DNA from 2 places in the Pseudomonas sp. GW821-FHT07F05 genome. Region 2 is predicted to be linked to the other one. Evidence: predicted binding sites of a transcription regulator. Region 2 holds the regulator's gene; the other holds the start of a gene.

Region 1 (10,122 bases), on a different contig from region 2:
CGTTTCTTCGGGAAGATTCGCGCCGTTCCAAGGCTACCCACTGATTGAGATAAATGTTTGAGCCGATCCGTCATGAAGAATGCGCGGGATCGGTGGTAAACCGCGAGGGTTCACGTAATATTTGGCCCCCGCAGCCCGGACCGGCATTTCGATGTGGTCGGGCGCACCGCTTTTTGAACCTAAACCTGAATCCAACGGATCCCACAACACATGGCCAAAACGGACGCCCCGGCGCGCGCGCCGCAACCTACCGTCAAATCGCACCTGGCCTATACGCTCCTGAGCGGCCTGGTGCTGATGGTCCTGTACACCCTTTTGCGCGTTGCGCTGCTGGTCTATAACCGCGAAGGCATCGGCGCGACGCCGGCTTCGACGTTTGTCGAGGCGTTCGGCAATGGCCTGCGATTCGATCTGCGTCTGGTCGTGTACATCCTGATTCCCCTTCTGCTGTCCCTGTTCAGCGCGCGCCTGATGGCGGCCCGTGGGGTGTTTCGCTTCTGGCTAACGCTGGTTGCGAGCCTGACCGCGTTCTTCGGCCTGATGGAGATGGACTTCTACCGTGAATTCCACCAGCGCCTGAACGGCCTGGTTTTCCAATACGTCAAAGAAGACCCGAAAACCGTTCTGAGCATGATCTGGTACGGCTACCCGGTGGTTCGTTATCTGTTGGCGTGGGCACTGGTGACCTGGTTGCTGAGCCTTGTCTTCAAAGGCGTCGATCGCGTGACCCGTCCCCGTGGCGGGTTCAACGTCGCCAGCGCCGACAACCGTGTGGTCGCGCCGTTGTACAAACGTGCCGTGGTCTTCCTGCTGTGTCTGGTGGTGGCCGTCATCGCCGCTCGCGGCACCTTGCGCCAGGGCCCGCCGCTGCGTTGGGGCGATGCCTACACCACTGACTCCAACTTCGCCAACACCCTTGGCCTGAACGGCACGCTGACGCTGATCGCGGCGGCGAAGAGCCGCATGTCCGAGGACCGCGACAACATCTGGAAAGCGACCCTGCCTGTGGCTGAAGCCCAGCAGACGGTCCGCGACATGCTGCTGACCGCCAACGACAAGCTGATTGATCCTGAGAAAGCCGCTGTCCGTCGTGATTTCACACCGCCGCCGGCCAACACGCTGCCGATCAAGAACGTCGTCGTGATCCTGATGGAAAGCTTCGCCGGCCATTCGGTGGGTGCGCTGGGTGACGAATCGAACATCACGCCTTACTTCGACAAACTGTCCCAGGAAGGTCTGCTGTTTGATCGATTCTTCTCCAACGGTACGCACACCCATCAGGGCATGTTCGCGACCATGGCGTGCTTCCCGAACCTGCCGGGCTTTGAATACCTGATGCAGACACCGGAAGGCAGCCACAAGCTGTCGGGTCTGCCGCAGCTGCTCAGCGCGCGCAAGTACGACGACGTTTACGTCTACAACGGTGACTTCGCCTGGGACAACCAGTCAGGCTTCTTCAGCAACCAGGGCATGACCAACTTCATTGGCCGCAACGACTTCGTCAACCCGGTGTTCTCGGACCCGACCTGGGGCGTGTCCGATCAGGACATGTTCGACCGTGGCGCCGAGGAGCTGAAAGCCCGCGAGGCCAAAGGCAAGCCGTTCTATGCCTTGCTGCAAACCCTGTCCAACCACACGCCGTACGCACTGCCGGCCAATCTGCCGGTCGAGCGCGTCACCGGGCATGGCACGCTGGATGAACACCTCACCGCCATGCGTTATTCGGACTGGGCGCTGGGTCAGTTCTTCGAGAAGGCCAAGAAAGAGCCGTACTACAAGGACACGCTGTTTGTGGTCGTCGGTGACCACGGCTTCGGCAACAACGAGCAGATCACCGAGATGGACCTTGGCCGTTTCAACGTGCCGATGCTGATGATCGCCCCGGGCCTGCAGGACAAGTTCGGCAAGCGCAGCAGCATCGTCGGTACGCAGATTGACATCGTGCCGACCATCATGGGCCGCCTGGGTGGCGACACCGTGCACCAGTGCTGGGGCCGCGACCTGCTCAATCTGCCAGCGGGAGACGAGGGCTTTGGCGTAATCAAGCCATCGGGCAGCGAGCAGACCGTGGCGCTGGTCACCGGCAACCGGATCCTGATCGAACCCAAGGAAATGGAGCCGAAGGTCTACAGCTACGAGTTGGGCACCAAGCCCCATGCCGAGCTGATGCCGGATGCGCCGGACGTCGCCGAGTTGCGCAAGAAGCTCGACAGCTTCCTGCAGACCGCGACCAAGAGCCTGCTGGACAACACGGCAGGGGTCAAAGACGCCAAGCCACAATGACCGCAGCCTGATGAAAACGCCCCGAGACCGGGGCGTTTTTTTGCCTGCGAATCCTCGGCTTCAGGCTGCCAACGTCAGCTGTGCGCTGACGATTCGGGTTGAACGTCGTTGCGCTGCAAGGGTCAAGATCATCAGGCCGTTGTCAGGCCTTTACTGAGGAGACATTGATGAAAGTGTGGACTATTTCGTTTCTGGACAAAGACGGTGTGCAGCAAACCCTCGATCTTGAATCCGATCACCGTCCCAGTGAAGAAGAGGCTGCGCAGCAACTCCGTCCGATCCTGTTTCCGGTCGCCAGTGATCTTGATCTGAACGACCTCGACGGTCGCACTGCCGAGCCCACCGTGAAGACACTCAAAGAGCAGAACGCGGTACAGATCATCTCCATCATCGAGGCTTCGTAAGAAGCCTGCATTTCCCGCCATCCTGCCAATTGGCAACGCACTGGCAATGGGCGTACTCTGCGATCGAGGTCGGTGATGCATCTACCCGAGTCCGCTCGCGTACGTATGCCCGTTTTGTAAAACGCACCGGCCTTGTCAGCGACATGCTTGAGTCCCGGGCGGCAGATGACCTGCCGCTACACGCCTCGCCATCGAGGGGTGTTTCGGGATAGTTGAAACTCTATCTATCGTTGCATAGGAGGACGTTTCATGAGCACAGCCTATCAAGAAGACATCAGCAGCCATGTTCTGCGCTGCATGAAAGAAGGCGGTTTCGACTTCGCACGCATTCACCCCATCGAGTTCTATGCCACCTTTCCGGATGAGGACCGGGCGCGTCAGGCTGCGGAAAAATTTCGTGGCGAGTCAGTGAATGTCCAGCTCAATGCACTGGAAGACGGTGCCTGGCACCTGGAACTGAGCAAGTTGATGTACGCAACCTACGACGGGATAGGCGACTTCGAGCAGGATTTCCAGACGGCGATTTTCGGTCTGGACGGGGAGGTTGAAGGCTGGGGCGTCAAACAGGAGCTCAAGCGCCTTCATTGAGCTGATCAACCGTCATGCGCCGAAGCGAGGCGCCGATCGTTGGAAATGTCTCCCGCCTCCACGACCAAGTGTGGAGCGGGAGATGCACCGAGCTGAATCACGGGCAAAAAAAAGCCGCTCTCTTCGGAGCGGCGGAAAGGGAATATCGGGTGGCGTTGCCAATAAGGTTTTGAGCCAATCGCCTTGTGTGATCCGGCGGGTTGGTCTGCGGTATGGGGTGATTATGCTCAGCCTCTGAACCGCACGGAAATGAACTGTCGCTATGCCAGCGATAGATTTTCAAAGTTAACGACGCTTCGCCATGAGGCGTCGGGGAACGGGTTAGGGCGCATCGTGCACAGGAATGGTGCGGACGCTCCGGCTGTTTAATTCAACCCATTGATATTAAAGCGTTTATGCCGATGGCACGGGCCTTGCGAAGGCTCTGGTGTCCATGGTGACAAGGAGTACGGCATGATCCGCACCTTTTATGACGAGATGTACGATGCGGGCGGCATAGTTCGTCCGCATTATCGGGAATTCGCCCGCTGGTTGGGTGAAGCGCCGCCTGAGTTGCTCGCTCAGCGTCGGCGTGAGGCCGATTTATTGTTTCATCGCGCCGGGATCACATTCACGCTGTACGGGGACGAGCAGGGCACCGAGCGGCTGATCCCCTTCGACACCATTCCACGGAGCATTCCGGCCAGCGAATGGCGGGTGGTGGAGCGCGGCTGCATTCAGCGCGTCAAGGCGCTGAACATGTTTCTCGCTGACCTCTATCACGATCAGCGCATCATCAAGGCCGGGATCATTCCTGCCGAACAGGTCCTTGCCAACGAGCAATACCAGTTGGCGATGCAGGGCCTGAATCTGCATCGCGACCTGTATTCGCACATCTCCGGCGTCGATCTGGTGCGTGATGGCGACGGTACGTATTACGTGCTCGAAGACAACCTGCGCACGCCAAGCGGCGTGAGCTATATGCTCGAAGACCGCAAGATGATGATGCGGCTGTTCCCCGAACTGTTTGCCGCGCAACGCATCGCGCCGATCGATCACTACCCGAACCTGTTGCTGGACACCCTGAAGAGCTCTAGCCCGCTGGATAACCCCAGCGTCGTCGTGCTGACCCCCGGGCGCTTCAACAGCGCGTTTTTCGAGCACGCGTTTCTGGCCCGGGAAATGGGTGTCGAGCTGGTGGAAGGCGCCGACCTGTTCGTGCGCGATGACCGCGTGTTCATGCGCACCACCGACGGCCCGAAAGCGGTCGACGTGATTTACCGCCGGCTCGACGACGCGTTTCTTGATCCGCTGGCGTTTAATCCGGATTCAATGCTCGGCGTGCCGGGCCTGCTGGCGGCGTACCGGTCGGGCAATGTGGTGCTGGCCAATGCCATCGGCACCGGCGTGGCGGACGACAAGTCGGTCTATCCCTTTGTGACCGACATGATCCGTTTTTACCTCGACGAAGAGCCGATTCTCAAGAACGTGCCGACCTGGCAGTGCCGCAAGCCCGAAGAGCTGTCCCACGTGCTCGCCAATCTGGGCGATCTGGTGGTCAAGGAAACCCAGGGCTCCGGCGGTTACGGCATGCTCGTGGGCCCTGCAGCCACCGCCGCCGAAATCGAGTCGTTCCGGGCGCGGCTCAAAGCCAAGCCCCACGCGTATATCGCGCAACCGACCTTGTGCCTGTCGACCTGTCCGACCTTCGTCGAGAACGGCATCGCCCCGCGCCACATCGACCTTCGCCCGTTCGTCCTGGCTGGCCGCGAAACCCGTGTAGTGCCCGGTGGTCTCACGCGTGTTGCCCTGCGCGAAGGCTCGCTGGTGGTGAACTCGTCGCAGGGTGGCGGAACCAAGGACACCTGGGTGGTCGAGGATTAAGGATGCCTGCCAATGCTAAGTAGAACTGCCTCGGATTTATATTGGATGTCGCGGTACCTGGAGCGCGCCGAGAACCTCGCGCGGATGCTCGACGTCAGTTATTCGCTGTCGCTGATGCCCCAGGACGGACGCGGGGATGGCCTCAATGAAATCGCCATGCCCCTGCTGATCACCGGAACCCTGGACGATTACCTGGAGCGCCACGGCGACCTGCATGCCGAGCGCTTGCTGCACTTTTTCGCGCTGGACGCCGAGAACCCTGCGAGCATCTTCAGTTGCCTGGGCGCGGCGCGGGCCAGTGCCCATGCGGTGCGTGGGCGCATTACTGCGGACATGTGGGAAAACATCAACGCCACGTATCTTGAAATTCGCGGCATCGCCGAGCAGGGTTTGAGCCGCTACGGCATGAGCCGTTTCTGTGAGTGGGTCAAGGAGCGTTCGCACCTGTTCCGCGGCGCGACTTACGGCACCATCATGCGCAACGACGCGTTCCGTTTTATTCGTCTGGGGACGTTCATCGAGCGCGCCGACAACACCCTGCGCATGCTCGATGCGCGCTATGAAATGCTCGAATTGCGCGGCCCGTCCGCCAACGCGGCGGCAGACAGTTCCGCCGCTGGCTACTATCAATGGAGTGCGCTGTTGCGCGCATTGTCGTCCTTCGAGGCGTACACAGAGGTTTATCGCGATGCACCGGGTGCCCGTCAGGTCGCCGAATTGCTGCTGTTGCGTGCGGACATTCCGCGCTCATTGCGCGCGTGCCTTGAGGAGCTGGACATCATTCTCGCCAGTCTGCCGGGGGCCAATGGCCGTCCCGCCCAGCGTCTGGCCGCCGAGCTGGACGCTCGCCTGCGCTACACCGGCATCGACGAGATCCTCGATGAAGGCCTGCATGAGTGGTTGAACGAATTCATTCCACTTCTGGCCCAACTGGGAAGCGTCATTCACACTTCTTACCTGGAGGCTGCATGAGACTCTCAATTAGCCACGAGACCACCTATCACTACGACGATCAGGTCCGCGCCAGCATCCAGTATTTGCGTCTGACCCCCCACGACAGCGAGCGCCAGCAGGTGTTGAGCTGGCAGTTGGCATTGCCGCGCCCGGTGCGTGCGCAGATCGATCCGTTCGGCAATATTCTCCACGTGCTGACCCTGGACGAACCCCACGAAGCCATCATCATCGGTGCGCGCGGCCAGGTCGAGATCGACGAGAAGCGCGAGGCGGAACACGAGACTCAGTCGTCGCTGCCGTTTCTGCGCTTCACCCGCCTGACCGAGGCTGACGAAGCGATTCGCGCCTTTGCCATCGCGCAGACCCACAAGCGCACCGACCGCACCGCGCTGATCGACATGATGCACGCGCTCAACGAGCACATCACCTACACGCCGGGCTCCACAGCCGTCGATACCAGCGCCGCCCAAGCGTTCGCCAGCCGTGTTGGCGTCTGTCAGGATCACACCCACGCGTTTCTGGCCTGCGCCCGCAGTCTCGGGGTGCCGGCGCGCTATGTGTCGGGTTATCTCTACAGTGACAGCAGCGAACACCTGTCCAGCCATGCGTGGGCGGAGGCGTGGATTGACGACGCGTGGTACAGCTTTGATGTGACCAATCAGTTGGCGATCCCGGAACGGCATCTGAAGCTGGCGGTCGGTCTGGATTATCTGGATGCCTGCCCGGTACGCGGCATGCGCCGTGGCGGTGGTTGCGAGCAGATGCACGCCAAGGTAGTCGTGTCGCCGTCAGCGCCGATTGCTGTTCCGGCCGCTGCGAAGAAAAAGCCCGTCCCCGCGCCGATGATTCAGGTGCAACGCCAGGGTTGATCAGCCCCTAGCGGTCGGGCGTTCAGCTCGGCCGCCTTCCCACCACTTGCGCGCTATTCAGTGCGCCAGGCAGCCACTCCCCCCGCCACAGAAAAAGCCGACACTCCGCAACACAACGACCTGATACCCATACGACCGCCGCTCACCTTGTATGAGACAGGGAATCAGGCGACGCCGTCGCAGGATGCTGCACGTGCCGAGCGCGGGCTGCTCAGCCAAACAACCGTGTCATGTTCGGCAAGATCAGCAGCAGCGTAGTGGCGAAAACGATGAGTCCGGCCTGACGTATTTTCGAGCGCTTGAACTTGAACTTGAACATGGTAAATGCCTTTTCTTGTTATTCCTGAGCGACAGAAACCCATGGGCTTTGGTCGAGACCAAGACGGGGGTTGGCAAAGGTGAGGCAAAAGAGCAGGTGCCCCGATCAGCAGATCGTGGACGGCGGGCGCTGGGTGAATCGATTTTGTTATGGCGCCACTGCTACTGACTTAACCTTAGAGCCCGCGTGCTGTGCGGTTTAGATCATTGAGGATTATCCAGTCCAATTCTTATAACTTCGTTAGGATTGGCGAATAGCCATCGCTCAGATATTCGCCTGCTAGACACCTGCGACCAAAACTGCCTGCTTTCAATAGCCCGCTACCGTTCGTCCGAGTCCGAAACTTCTCACAACCAGCTACCCTGTCAATCGATCCGGTGAAAGAGCGCGCTCTGTGATATCGCTTGTGATAGATAGTGCTCCCATGACAGTTCGACTATCGGCCGGACATATAAGAAGACAGATCATCGGTTTAGCGAGGACAGCATGACCGAAGCGTTTATTTACGATGCCTTGCGCACGCCGCGGGGCAGGGGCAAGCCGGATGGCGCGTTGTACAGCGTCAAACCGGTGGATCTGGTGGCAGGGCTGCTGAGAGAACTGCAAGTGCGCAATCACCTCGACACCCACCACGTCGATGACATTGTGCTGGGCTGCGTTACGCCCATCGGCGATCAGGGGGCCGACATCGCCAAAACCGCAGCGCTGGTCGCCGATTGGGCCGTCAGCGTGGCCGGGGTTCAGATCAACCGGTTCTGCGCATCGGGGCTTGAAGCGGTGAATCTGGGAGCGATGAAGCTCCGTTCCGGGTTCGAGGATCTGGTGGTGGTCGGCGGGGTCGAGTCGATGTCGCGCGTGCCGATGGGCAGTGACGGCGGCGCCTGGGTACTTGATCCGCACACCAACCTGCACACCCACTTCACGCCTCAGGGGATCGGCGCCGATCTGATCGCCACCCTCGAAGGCTTCAGCCGCGATGACGTGGACCTGTTCGCCCTGCAATCCCAGCACAAGGCGGCGCTGGCCCGGGAGCGGGGTGCGTTTCGCCGTTCGCTGGTGCCGGTCAGGGACCGGAACGGCCTGCTTTTGCTCGACCATGACGAGTTCATCCGCCCCGACACCACACTGGAGGCGCTGGGCAACCTGCGCCCGAGTTTCGAGGCCATCGGCAAAATGGGCTATGACGCCACGGCGCTGCGCGTCTACAGCCATGTCGAACGCATCGAGCATGTGCACACGCCGGGCAACAGCTCCGGCATCGTTGATGGCGCCGCGTTGATGCTGCTCGGCACCGCGCAAAAAGGTCAGGCGCTGGGCCTGCGACCGCGGGCGCGCATCGTGGTCACGGCGGTGACCAGCACCGATCCGACCATCATGCTCACAGGACCTGCGCCCGCCACGCGCAAAGCCCTGGCGCGGGCGGGGCTGACCATTGATGACATCGACCTGTTCGAGGTCAACGAAGCCTTCGCCTCGGTGGTGCTCAAGTTCATCAAGGACATGGGTGTCGACCCCGACAAGGTCAACGTCAACGGCGGCTCGATTGCCCTCGGCCACCCGCTGGGCGCCACGGGCTGCATCATTCTCGGCACGCTGCTCGACGAGCTGGAAGCCCGGCAGTTGCGTTACGGCCTGGCGACCCTGTGCGTCGGCGGCGGGATGGGCATCGCGACGATCATCGAGCGGGTATGAACGTGGAGCACGATAACCGCTACGCCGACCGCCTTTACCCGATAACCGTTTCAGGAAGAACGACCGCATGAGCGATGCCATCCGCTACGAAACCGGCACGGATCAGATCGTTACGCTGACCCTCGACATGCCCGGCCAGCAAGCCAATACCATGAACGCGGCGTATCGCCAGGCCATGGCCGAGACGCTCGAGCGCCTGCAGGCGGACAAAGAGGCCATCGCCGGTGTGATCATCCGCTCGGCGAAGAAGACCTTCTTTGCCGGCGGCGACCTCAATGAGCTGAGTCAGGTCGACGCCACCCGCGCCGCCGCCTTCTACCAGATGACCATGGACCTCAAGGCCCAGCTTCGCGCGCTGGAAACATTCGGCAAACCGGTGGTGGCCGCCATCGAGGGTTCTGCATTGGGCGGCGGGCTGGAGCTGTGCCTGGCCTGTCACCATCGCATCGCAATCAACGGTGGCTACGTGAAACTGGGCCTGCCGGAGGTCACCCTCGGTTTGCTTCCGGGCGGGGGCGGCACCGTGCGGCTGGTGCGCATGTTGGGGCTGGAGAAAGCGCTGCCGCTGCTGATGGAAGGCCGGACCATGGGCGTCGAGCACGCCTTGAAAACAGGTGTGATCGATCAACTGGCCAGCGATGCCGATGACCTGATGGCCAAGGCGCGTGAATGGATTCTGGCCAACCCGGCGCCGATCAAAGCGTGGGATCAACCGGGGTTTGAATTGCCTGGCGGCACGCCTGCGCACCCGAAAGTGGCGCAGATGCTGGCCATCGCGCCGTCGATGTTGCGCAGCAAAACCTGGGGCTGCTATCCGGCGCCGGAGAAGATCCTGGCCGCAGCCGTGGAAGGCGCCCAGGTGGATTTCCATACAGCAGAAAAAATCGAGGCGCGTTACTTCACCGAGCTCGCCACGGGACCTGTCGCCAAGAACATGATCGGCAGCTGGTTTCAGCTCAACCGGGTCAAGGCCGCAGAGGCGCGGCCCAAGGCGCCGCCGGTGTTCAACATGCGCAAGGTCGGCATCCTCGGGGCCGGGCTGATGGGCAGCGGCATTGCCTATGTCACGGCGGTGGCGGGCGTCAGCGTGGTCCTCAAAGACATCAATCTGGCCGCGGCGCAGAAGGGCAAGGATTACTCGGCGCGACTG
Region 2 (10,122 bases):
CCCCTCTATCGAGTGTTTCGTTAACAAGACCTTTGATAAACCTGCCAGAAAGGAACCGCAAAATGTCGGATATCAACAAAGAAGCCATCTCTATTCTGAATGACTTGATCGAAACCAGCATTGACGGTGAGAAAGGTTTTCACACTGCTGCTGAAGACGCCAAGAACCCGGAAATCAAGGCTTACCTGCTCTCCCGTTCTTCTGGCTGCAAGACTTCCGTTGCCGAGCTGCAAGCTGAAGTGCGTGCACTGGGCGGCGATCCAGAAGACTCCTCCAGCATTGCTGGCGGCGCACACCGTCTTTGGGTCAACCTGAAAAGCGCTTTGAGTGGCAAGAACGACGAAGCAGTCCTGAATGAAGTCGAAAGCGGTGAAGATCACGCGCTGAAGGCTTACAAAAAGGCCGCACAGGAAGCGACTGAGAAGAACCTCCCAGTCAACGTCACTACCCTGATCCAGCGTCAGCTGCAGGGCGTGCAAGCGAACCACGACAAGGTCAAAGCCCTGCGTGATACCGTTCGTGCTGCCAACAAGTAATTTGTAGCCGCTCGAAAAAACGCCAGCCAGTCTGGCGTTTTTTTATGCCTGCAGTTCGGTGGAGGGCGCGACGTAAGGTTCGAATTCCACGCGATTCCTGCCATTTTTCTTGGCGCGGTACAGGGCCCGGTCCGCGGCCTGAAACAGCAGCTCGGGCACGTCATGGTTTACCGGCAGATGCGTGGCGACACCGATGCTGACAGTGATGGGCGCTGTGTCGTCAGCGAACGGCGGCAGCGCTTCAATCGCCAGGCGCAGCTTGCCTGCAATGACACAGGCACCTGCCTTGTCGGTTTCCGGAAGCACCACCATGAATTCCTCACCGCCGTAACGCGCGGCCAGGTCACCGGGCCTGCGGATACTGGCGGCCAGTGTCTGAGCAACGCTGCGCAAGGCGACGTCGCCGCCATGATGCCCGTGCCGGTCATTGAACGCCTTGAAGTGGTCCACGTCGATCATCAGCAACGCCAGGGGCCTTCCCGAACGCATCCCGCGAGTCCACTCCTGCTTGAACACTTGGTCCAGCCTGCGCCGATTGGCCAGACCGGTCAGCCCGTCCGTTGACGCCAGCGCGGCCAGCTCGCGCTCGGCATTCTGGCGCAGGCGCAGCTGGCGGCCCAATAGCCACGACAGCCAGAGAATCCCGATGCACAGCAAACCTGTGGCGCCCGCCACCAGCAACGCGTTGCGTTTCCACACGGCGTAGACATCGTCCCGCGATTGAGCGACCACGACGATCAACGGCAAGTCTCCAACCCGTGAGAAGGTGTAAAGCCGCTGTGCGCCGTCGAGCTCGGACACCGCCGCAAAGCTGCCGTTTACCTCTCTGAGAATGCGTTTGAAGTTGGGCCGCATGCTGAAGTTCTGGCCGATGAAAGTCCGGTTGTTGTCATCGGGTTGCCGGGCCAGCATCACGCCATCCGCGCTGAGCAGGTTGACGGTGCTCGTGGGGCCGATGTCCAGGGTGCGAAACAGTTGATCGAAGTACGACAGGCGCATTGATGCACTGGCAATGCCGACGAACTGGCCGTTGTCGGAGGGGAGGCGGCGACTGAAACTGATGCACAGGTCCTTGAAGCCCCAGCGTGACAGGAAGGGCCCGTCGACCACCAGCGCCAGCGAACCGCTGTCCCGGTGTTTCTGAAAGCCCGGCCGGTCGGAAAAGTTGTCCAGCCGAGGCGTCAGCGAGGTGGAGTCGGCGACGATGCGCCCGGTTTCATCCAGCAGCACCACATCGCCCTTAAAGGGCGCCGCCGTGGCCCGGTCGAAGAGCACCAGTTGCCGTAACTCCGGCGAGATCGTCATCACGTCGGGTCGTCGCCATGCAGTGATCAGGCCCTGAAGTGAGGTGTCGTACAGCTCGGCGTTACGCTGCACATCTGCGTCGATCAACTGCACCACGTTGTTTGCGGAGCGCACGGCGGCTTCGTTGGCCGTGCCCAGCTCCCGAAACAGCAACGAAGTCACGATGGCTAAGATGGCTGCCACCGCCAGGGTGCTCCCCAGCATCAGCATCTTCTCGGACCTTGATCTGACCCCTCGCGCTAATGGAGGCATGGCTGTCAGTGGCATCGCTCATCTCTGACGGTAATGGACGCGTCGGGCAGCGGTAAGGCTTATTCGCCTTCGTCGAACTTGTTATTGATCAGTTCGACCAGTCCTGCCAGCGCGGCATCGGCTTCTTCACCTTCGGTGGCCAAGTGAATCAGGGTGCCCTTGCCGGCCGCGAGCATCATGACGGCCATGATGCTTTTGCCGTCGACCATGGTCTCCTGCGTGCGACCTACCCTGATCTGGCAAGGGTACTTGCCGGCGACGCCCACGAATTTGGCGGCGGCCCGGGCGTGCAGACCCAGCTTGTTGATGATGGTGATTTCTAGAGCGGGCATCGCGATGGAGGTCCTTTCAGCTTAGGTCGCGGTGGCGGACCTGAACATTCTTGAGCGATTGCTGCAGCACCTGACCCAGACGTTCGGTCAGGTAGACGGAGCGGTGGTGTCCGCCGGTGCAGCCAATGGCAATAGTAACGTAGGCGCGGTTGCTGGCGGCGAAGCGCGGCAACCACTTATTGAGGTACGAAAAGATGTCCTGGAACATTTCTTCGACGTCCGGTTGAGCCGCGAGGTAATCGGCAACCGGCTTGTCGAGGCCGGACTGCTCGCGCAGCTCGGGCTTCCAGTACGGATTCGGCAGGCAGCGCACGTCGAACACCAGGTCGGCGTCCACGGGCATGCCGCGCTTGAAGCCGAAGGATTCGATGAGGAAGGCAGTGCCCGGCTCGGGTTTGTTCAGCAGGCGCAGTTTGAGAATGTCGCGCAGCTGGTAGAGATTCAGGTGCGTGGTGTCGACCGTCAGATCAGCCAAGTCGATGATCGGACCGAGCAGGGTTTTTTCGTCACGAATCGCTTCGGCCAGCGAGCGGGTTGCCGTGCTCAGCGGGTGACGACGGCGGGTCTCTGAAAAGCGCTTTAGCAGGGTGGCTTCATCGGCGTCGAGAAACAGCACGTCGCACTGGATGTGCCGGGCCCGAACTTCGGCGAGCATGCGCGGGAATCGCGTCAGGTGACTGGGCAGATTGCGCGCGTCGATCGAGACCGCCAGCAGGGGCTCAGCCAGTTCGGTGTTGATCAGCGCGCGCTCCGCCAGCTCTGGAAGCAGGCCGGCGGGCAGATTGTCGACGCAGTAGAAACCGCTGTCTTCAAGGACATCGAGGGCCGTGCTCTTGCCGGAGCCGGAGCGGCCGCTGACGATGATCATCCGCATGATCAGTGACCGTTCTGGACGTCGAGCACGACGCTGTAGAGCTCTTCGTCGGTTTTGGCACCGCGCAGGCGCTTACGCACATCATCACGGTCGAGCATGCTGGCGATCTGACGCAGCAATTCAAGGTGAGCATCGGTGGCCGCTTCCGGGACCAGCAACACAAACAGCAGGTCAACCGGTGCGCCGTCGATGGCGTCGAAATCGATGGGTTTCTCGAGATGCAGTACGGCGCTGACAGGCGTTGAGCAGCCCTTCAGGCGGCAGTGAGGAATGGCGATGCCATTACCGAATCCGGTGGAGCCGAGCTTTTCACGGGCAATCAGGCTCTCAAACACGACCTGCTCATCCAGATCGGGCACTTGCTTCCCGATCATGCTGGCGATGTATTGGAGTACGGCTTTTTTGCTGCCGCCTGGCACGTTCACGAGTGAACGGCCAGGGGTCAGGATATTTTCAAGTCGGATCATGGGTGGGGAGTGTCAGCGAGCAGTCGCGCCTTGCAGCAGACTTTGCTGTTTTTCCTTATGTTTTTTGAGTTGGCGGTCAAGCTTGTCGGCAAGCAGGTCAATGGCTGCGTACATGTCGTCGTGTTCGGCGTTGGCAACCACTTCAGCGCCAGGAACGTGCAAGGTGGCTTCGATTTTCTGCTTGAGCTTCTCGACCTCCATGGTGACCTGCACATTCGTGATCTTGTCAAAGTGGCGTTCCAATCGGGCGAGTTTCTCGCCGATGTAGGTACGCAGAGGTTCAGTCACTTCCAGCTGGTGTCCACTGATGTTGACTTGCATACAGCTTCTCCTTCGTTGCCAGTGCATTAAGAGGCAGGCGTAATGCCTGCCACTGGAACGCTTTGACGTGTGACCTTTACATCAGTCGCTTGCGTTCGCTGGACGGCGAGATCCCAAGGGATTCGCGGTACTTGGCGACTGTGCGACGGGCCACTTGAATGCCTTGTGCTTCCAGTAAACCAGCGATCTTGCTGTCACTCAACGGCTTTTTCTGATTTTCCGCAGCGACCAGTTTTTTGATGATCGCGCGAATCGCCGTGGACGAGCATTCGCCGCCTTCGGAGGTGCTGACGTGGCTGGAAAAGAAATATTTGAGTTCGTAGATCCCGCGCGGGGTGTGCATGAACTTCTGCGTGGTCACCCGGGAGATCGTCGATTCGTGCATGCCGACCGCTTCCGCGATGTCATGCAGAACGAGGGGCTTCATGGCCTCGTCACCGTACTCGAGGAAGCCTCGCTGGTGTTCGACGATTTGCGTGGCCACCTTCATCAGCGTCTCGTTGCGGCTCTGCAGGCTCTTGATGAACCAGCGAGCTTCCTGCAGCTGATTGCGCATGAACGTGTTGTCGGCACTGGTATCGGCGCGACGCACAAAACCGGCGTACTGCGGATTGACCCGCAGGCGCGGCACGGATTCCTGGTTCAGCTCCACTAGCCAGCGCTCGTTGTCCTTGCGCACGATGACGTCAGGGACGACGTATTCGGCTTCGCTGGACTCGATCTGCGAGCCGGGGCGCGGATTGAGGCTCTGGACCAGTTCGATGACCTGACGCAGGTCGTCTTCCTTGAGCTTCATGCGGCGCATCAGTTGCGCGTAGTCGCGGCTGCCGAGCAGATCGATGTAGTCACTGACCAGCTTCTGCGCTTCCGCCAGCCACTTGGTTTTGGCGGGCAGCTGGCGAAGCTGCAGCAGCAGGCATTCACTCAGGTTGCGAGCGCCGATGCCGGCAGGCTCGAACTGCTGAATGCGGTGCAGAACGGCTTCGATTTCGTCTAGCTCGATATCGAGCTCAGGGTCGAAGGCGTCGAGCATTTCTTCGAGTGTTTCGTCGAGGTAGCCCTGATTGTTGATGCAGTCGATCAGCGTCACGGCGATCAGGCGATCGGTGTCCGACATTGGCGCCAGGTTGAGTTGCCACAGCAGGTGGCTTTGCAGGCTCTCGCCAACGGAGGTGCGGGTGGTGAAATCCCACTCGTCATCGTCGTTGCTGGGCAGGCTGCTGGCACTGGTCTGATAGACGTCTTCCCACGCGGTGTCGACGGGCAGCTCGTTGGGAATGCGCTCGTTCCAGTCGCCGTCTTCCAGATTGTCGACGGTAGGCGCCGATTCCTGGTAGGTGGGTTCCTGAACATCAGCGTTGGGCTTTTGCTCTACGTTATCCGCCAAGGGGTCGGCGTTGTCGAAATCGTCGCCTTCCTCCTGCCGTTCCAGCATCGGGTTCGACTCCAGCGCCTCCTGAATTTCCTGTTGGAGATCCAGCGTCGACAACTGAAGCAATCGGATTGCCTGTTGCAGCTGAGGTGTCATCGTCAGCTGCTGGCCCATTCTCAAGACTAGCGAAGGTTTCATGGCAGGGCTTAACACCTTATTCGCCGGCGCACTGCGCGCCATTTACTAGCAGGGCGCCGAGGGCGCCAACTTAAGCAAATTATATGCCTGAAGCTGGAGGGTTTGCCTAGAGTGTGATGACAATTAAAAAACGAGGTTGGCGATGGCGCACATTGCGGGAACCGCACAACCTCATGTCATCACTGCGGTTACAGGCGGAACTCGTGACCCAGATACACTTCCTTGACCAACTGGTTGGCCAGGATGGATTCGGCGTCGCCTTCGGCAATCAGCTGTCCATCGTTGACGATGTAAGCGGTTTCGCAGATATCCAGCGTCTCACGCACGTTGTGGTCGGTGATCAGCACGCCGATCCCTTTGGCCTTGAGGTGGTGAATGATCTGCTTGATGTCGCCTACGGAAATAGGGTCAACACCGGCGAAGGGTTCGTCGAGGAGAATGAATTTCGGCGAAGTGGCGAGGGCGCGTGCGATTTCCACACGGCGACGTTCACCGCCCGACAGGCTCATGCCCAGGTTGTCGCGAATGTGGGTGATGTGGAATTCCTGCAGCAGGCTTTCCAGCTCCTTGCGGCGGGCAGCGCGATCGAGCTCCTTGCGGGTCTCCAGGATCGCCATGATGTTGTCCGAGACGGAGAGCTTGCGGAAGATCGACGCTTCTTGTGGCAGGTAGCCAATACCGGCGCGTGCACGGCCGTGCATCGGCTGATGGCTGACGTCCTGGTCGTCGATCAGGACGCGACCCTGATCCGCTTGAACCAGGCCGACGATCATGTAGAAACAGGTGGTCTTGCCGGCGCCGTTGGGGCCAAGCAGGCCGACGATCTGGCCGCTCTCGATGGACAGGCTGACGTCACGTACGACCTGGCGGCTTTTATAGGCCTTGGCCAGGTGCTGGGCTTTCAGCGTCGCCATTACTGGGCCTTCTGCTGGTCGGTTTTCTTTTTCGGCTGGATGACCATGTCGATACGAGGGCGTGGTGCGGTGACCTTGGTGCCATTGGCACGACCGGCGTTCACGACCTGCTTGACGGTGTCATAGACGATTTTCTCGCCTTCGGACGTGTTGCCGTCGTTGACCACTTTGGCCTTGTCGATCAGCACGATGCGGTTCTGGGCCGCGAAGTACTGGATAGTGACGCCCCAGGCCTGAACGATCGGCTTGTCCACCGATGGCTTCTGCTCGTAGTAGGCCAGGTTGCCCACGGACGTGAACACGTCCACGTCGCCCTGCGGTGTACGGGTGATGGTCACGGTGTTGCCGGTGATCTTCATCGTGCCCTGGGTGATGATGACATTGCCTTTGTAGGTGGCGATGCCTTGCTTGTCGTCCAGCTGCGCGTCATCCGACTGGATGTGGATGGGTTGATCGCGATCCGTCGGCAGAGACCAGGCGCTCGCGCTTCCCAGTGCTGCGCCCAGGCCGAGCAAAAAAGGAAGGGTTTTAACGAGCCTCATACTGTCCTCTTACGTTGGATAGCAGGTTCATCCTGCTTTCTTTCAGATACGCTTTCATACCCGTGCCGGTCGTTACACCGCCAAGGCCGTCGATTCTAACGGGTTGGGCAGTCTCCGCATATTGCTTCTGCGGGAATACAGTCATGCGGCTGCTGGTGATGATGGTGGTGCGGTCTTTTTCGTCGGTGCGGTTGATGCGCACCGAGTCGATCAGCTCGACGTGATCGCCCCCCGGCGACACTTCGGCGCGAACGCTCTGTACGTGCCACGGGAAGGTAGAACCTCGATACATCTGCAGCACCGGCGTGGTCATCAGGGTGACGTCGGTGGCTTTCAAGTGCTCGACCTTGTCCGCGGTCATGTCGTACTGCATCGTCCCGTCGGGCAGGTACTGAATACTGTGGGCGTTGGTCGCGTAGTAATCGACGGCGCTCTCATCCACGGCAGCCTTGGGTTGATCGAGGAAACTTTCCGGACTGATGTTCCAGTAGCCGACCGCTGCCAGCAGCAGTGCCAGCACACCGAACAGCAGAAACGTTCGAAACTTTTTGCTCAGCATAAATGCACTTCTATAGGTAGGCGGCGTGAGCCGCTTCGAGGTTGCCCTGAGCCTTCAGGATCAACTCGCAGAATTCGCGGGCAGCGCCTTCGCCGCCACGTGCCTGGGTAATGCCGTCGGCATGCTCGCGGACAAAGCTGGCGGCATTGGCAACAGCCATGCCCAGGCCCACCCGGCGAATGACCGGCAGATCAGGCAAATCGTCGCCCAGATACGCGACGTGCTCGTAGCTTAGATTCAGTTGCTGCAAAAGCTCGTCGAGGACCACGAGTTTGTCTTCGCGGCCCTGATAAAGGTGCGCGATGCCGAGGTTTTTCGCGCGCCGCTCAACCACGGGGGTCTTGCGTCCGCTGATGATGGCAGTCGTCACACCCGAGTTGATGAGCATTTTGATGCCCTGGCCGTCGAGGGTGTTGAAGGTCTTGAATTCACTGCCGTCTTCGAGGAAGTACAGGCGTCCGTCGGTGAGTACGCCATCGACGTCGAAGATCGCCAGTTTGATGTTCTTGCCGCGTTGCATCAGGTCATTCATATCGGCGCTCATTTACATGACTCCTGCGCGGAGCAGGTCTTGAAGATTGAACGCGCCAACCGGGCGATCGTTCTCGTCGACCACGATGAGTGCGCCGATCTTGTTGTCTTCCATGATTTTCAAGGCTTCGGCCGCGAGCATTTCCGGGCGCACGGTCTTGCCGTGGACGGTCATGACTTCATCGATGGTCGCCTGGCGTATGTCGATCGGGCGATCCAGGGTGCGACGCAGGTCGCCGTCCGTGAAGATACCGGCAAGGCGGCCGTCGCTCTCGAGGATGGCGGTCATGCCAAGCCCCTTGCGGGTCATTTCCATCAGCGAATCGCGAAGCGGCGTGCCGCGCGCAACCTGCGGCAGGTTGGCGCCAGTGTGCATGACATGCTCGACCTTCAGCAGCAGCCGACGACCCAGTGCACCGCCTGGATGGGAAAACGCGAAGTCTTCGGCGGTGAAGCCTCTGGCGTCCAGCAGCGCAACGGCCAGGGCGTCGCCCATGACCAGCGCCGCCGTGGTGGAGGAGGTGGGCGCCAGATTCAACGGGCAGGCTTCTTTTTCGACCCGCGCATTGAGGTTGACGTCAGCGGCCTTGGCCAGTGTTGATTCCGGGTTGCCCGTGAGGCTGATCATCTTGATGCCCAGCCGCTTGATCAGCGGCAGCAACGTGACGATTTCGGCCGTCGTGCCCGAATTGGACAGGGCCAGAATAATGTCGGCGCTGGTGATCATGCCCATGTCGCCGTGGCTGGCCTCGGCGGGGTGCACGAAAAAGGACGGGGTGCCGGTGCTGGCCAGCGTAGCGGCGATCTTCTTGCCGATATGCCCCGACTTGCCCATGCCTACCACGACCACGCGGCCCTGACTGCCCAGAATCATGTCGCACGCGTTGACGAAATCGGCATCTATATGCGCAAGCAAACCTTCCACGGCTTCTATTTCAAGGCGGATGGTGCTCTGTGCCGATTCAATCAGGTTGCGCGCATTGGACATATCGGAAGGGGTCGCATGGTGAAAGGCCGGGGATTATAGCGGCAATGTTCAAAAGCCTCACGCTTCATCGTTGCTGTTTGTTTAATGAACGGAGACGTCCTTCAGCAACAGCGTGATAAAGGCTGGCGGTGGGTACGAAAATTCCACACCGTCCTTAATACCCTTCTTTGTTTGCGACTCGACACGTTGGAGCTTGGGCGGCGTGCGACAGCGGTGGTATAGTCCGCCGCTTGTTCGGCCCCTCCAAAAGTGTGTCGTTCGTGAAGAACGCGGCATCTGAGAGACAGGTTGCATCGCAAGGAGTTTAGATGAGTGCCGATAACGCCTACGCGGTCGAGCTGAAGGGCGTTTCCTTCAAGCGCGGTGCGCGCAGCATCTTCAATAATGTGGACATCCGCATCCCCCGGGGCAAAGTCACCGGCATCATGGGGCCGTCGGGCAGTGGCAAAACCACTCTGCTGCGATTGATGGGAGCACAACTGCGTCCGAGCGCAGGTGAAGTCTGGGTCAATGGCCAGAATTTGCCGAAACTCTCGCGCAGCGATCTTTTCGATGCGCGCAAGCAGATGGGCGTGCTCTTTCAGAGCGGCGCGTTGTTCACCGATCTCGACGTTTTCGAAAACGTGGCGTTCCCGCTGCGGGTTCACACCAAGCTGCCTGAAGACATGATTCGCGACATCGTCCTGCTGAAACTGCAGGCGGTCGGACTTCGTGGCGCAGTCGATCTGATGCCCGACGAACTCTCAGGTGGCATGAAGCGCCGTGTTGCACTGGCGCGCGCCATCGCGCTGGATCCCCAGATCCTCATGTACGACGAACCCTTCGTGGGGCAGGACCCTATCGCCATGGGCGTGCTGGTTCGGCTCATCCGGCTGCTCAATGATGCGCTGGGTATCACCAGTATCGTGGTGTCCCACGACCTCGCCGAGAC

What was found. Region 2 encodes sigma-54, which starts transcription at its own class of promoters, with help from an activator protein. Its sites were predicted from a motif close to ANTGGCATNNANNTTGCTNT; they were not measured.
Region 1: a site for sigma-54 is predicted at 3,676-3,695, ahead of AC07RO_RS15270 (circularly permuted type 2 ATP-grasp protein). Genes of this name have one in related genera too.

What each region holds. Positions count from the first base shown of each region.
Region 1 is NZ_JBWKQL010000006.1:194,864-204,985, reverse strand. Features, by position in the region: gene AC07RO_RS15285 (LTA synthase family protein) at 211-2,283, shown strand; gene AC07RO_RS15280 (hypothetical protein) at 2,451-2,687, shown strand; gene AC07RO_RS15275 (ribonuclease E inhibitor RraB) at 2,937-3,275, shown strand; gene AC07RO_RS15270 (circularly permuted type 2 ATP-grasp protein) at 3,729-5,138, shown strand; gene AC07RO_RS15265 (alpha-E domain-containing protein) at 5,151-6,110, shown strand; gene AC07RO_RS15260 (transglutaminase family protein) at 6,107-6,961, shown strand; gene AC07RO_RS15255 (acetyl-CoA C-acetyltransferase) at 7,767-8,972, shown strand; gene AC07RO_RS15250 (3-hydroxyacyl-CoA dehydrogenase NAD-binding domain-containing protein) at 9,040-10,122, shown strand, end outside.
Region 2 is NZ_JBWKQL010000001.1:204,962-215,083, forward strand. Features, by position in the region: gene AC07RO_RS00995 (PA2169 family four-helix-bundle protein) at 63-536, shown strand; gene AC07RO_RS01000 (sensor domain-containing diguanylate cyclase) at 579-2,108, opposite strand; gene AC07RO_RS01005 (HPr family phosphocarrier protein) at 2,153-2,425, opposite strand; gene rapZ (RNase adapter RapZ) at 2,442-3,299, opposite strand; gene ptsN (PTS IIA-like nitrogen regulatory protein PtsN) at 3,302-3,766, opposite strand; gene hpf (ribosome hibernation-promoting factor, HPF/YfiA family) at 3,779-4,087, opposite strand; gene AC07RO_RS01025 (RNA polymerase factor sigma-54) at 4,164-5,657, opposite strand; gene lptB (LPS export ABC transporter ATP-binding protein) at 5,846-6,571, opposite strand; gene lptA (lipopolysaccharide transport periplasmic protein LptA) at 6,571-7,113, opposite strand; gene lptC (LPS export ABC transporter periplasmic protein LptC) at 7,100-7,672, opposite strand; gene kdsC (3-deoxy-manno-octulosonate-8-phosphatase KdsC) at 7,683-8,216, opposite strand; gene AC07RO_RS01050 (KpsF/GutQ family sugar-phosphate isomerase) at 8,217-9,191, opposite strand; gene AC07RO_RS01055 (ATP-binding cassette domain-containing protein) at 9,500-10,122, shown strand, end outside.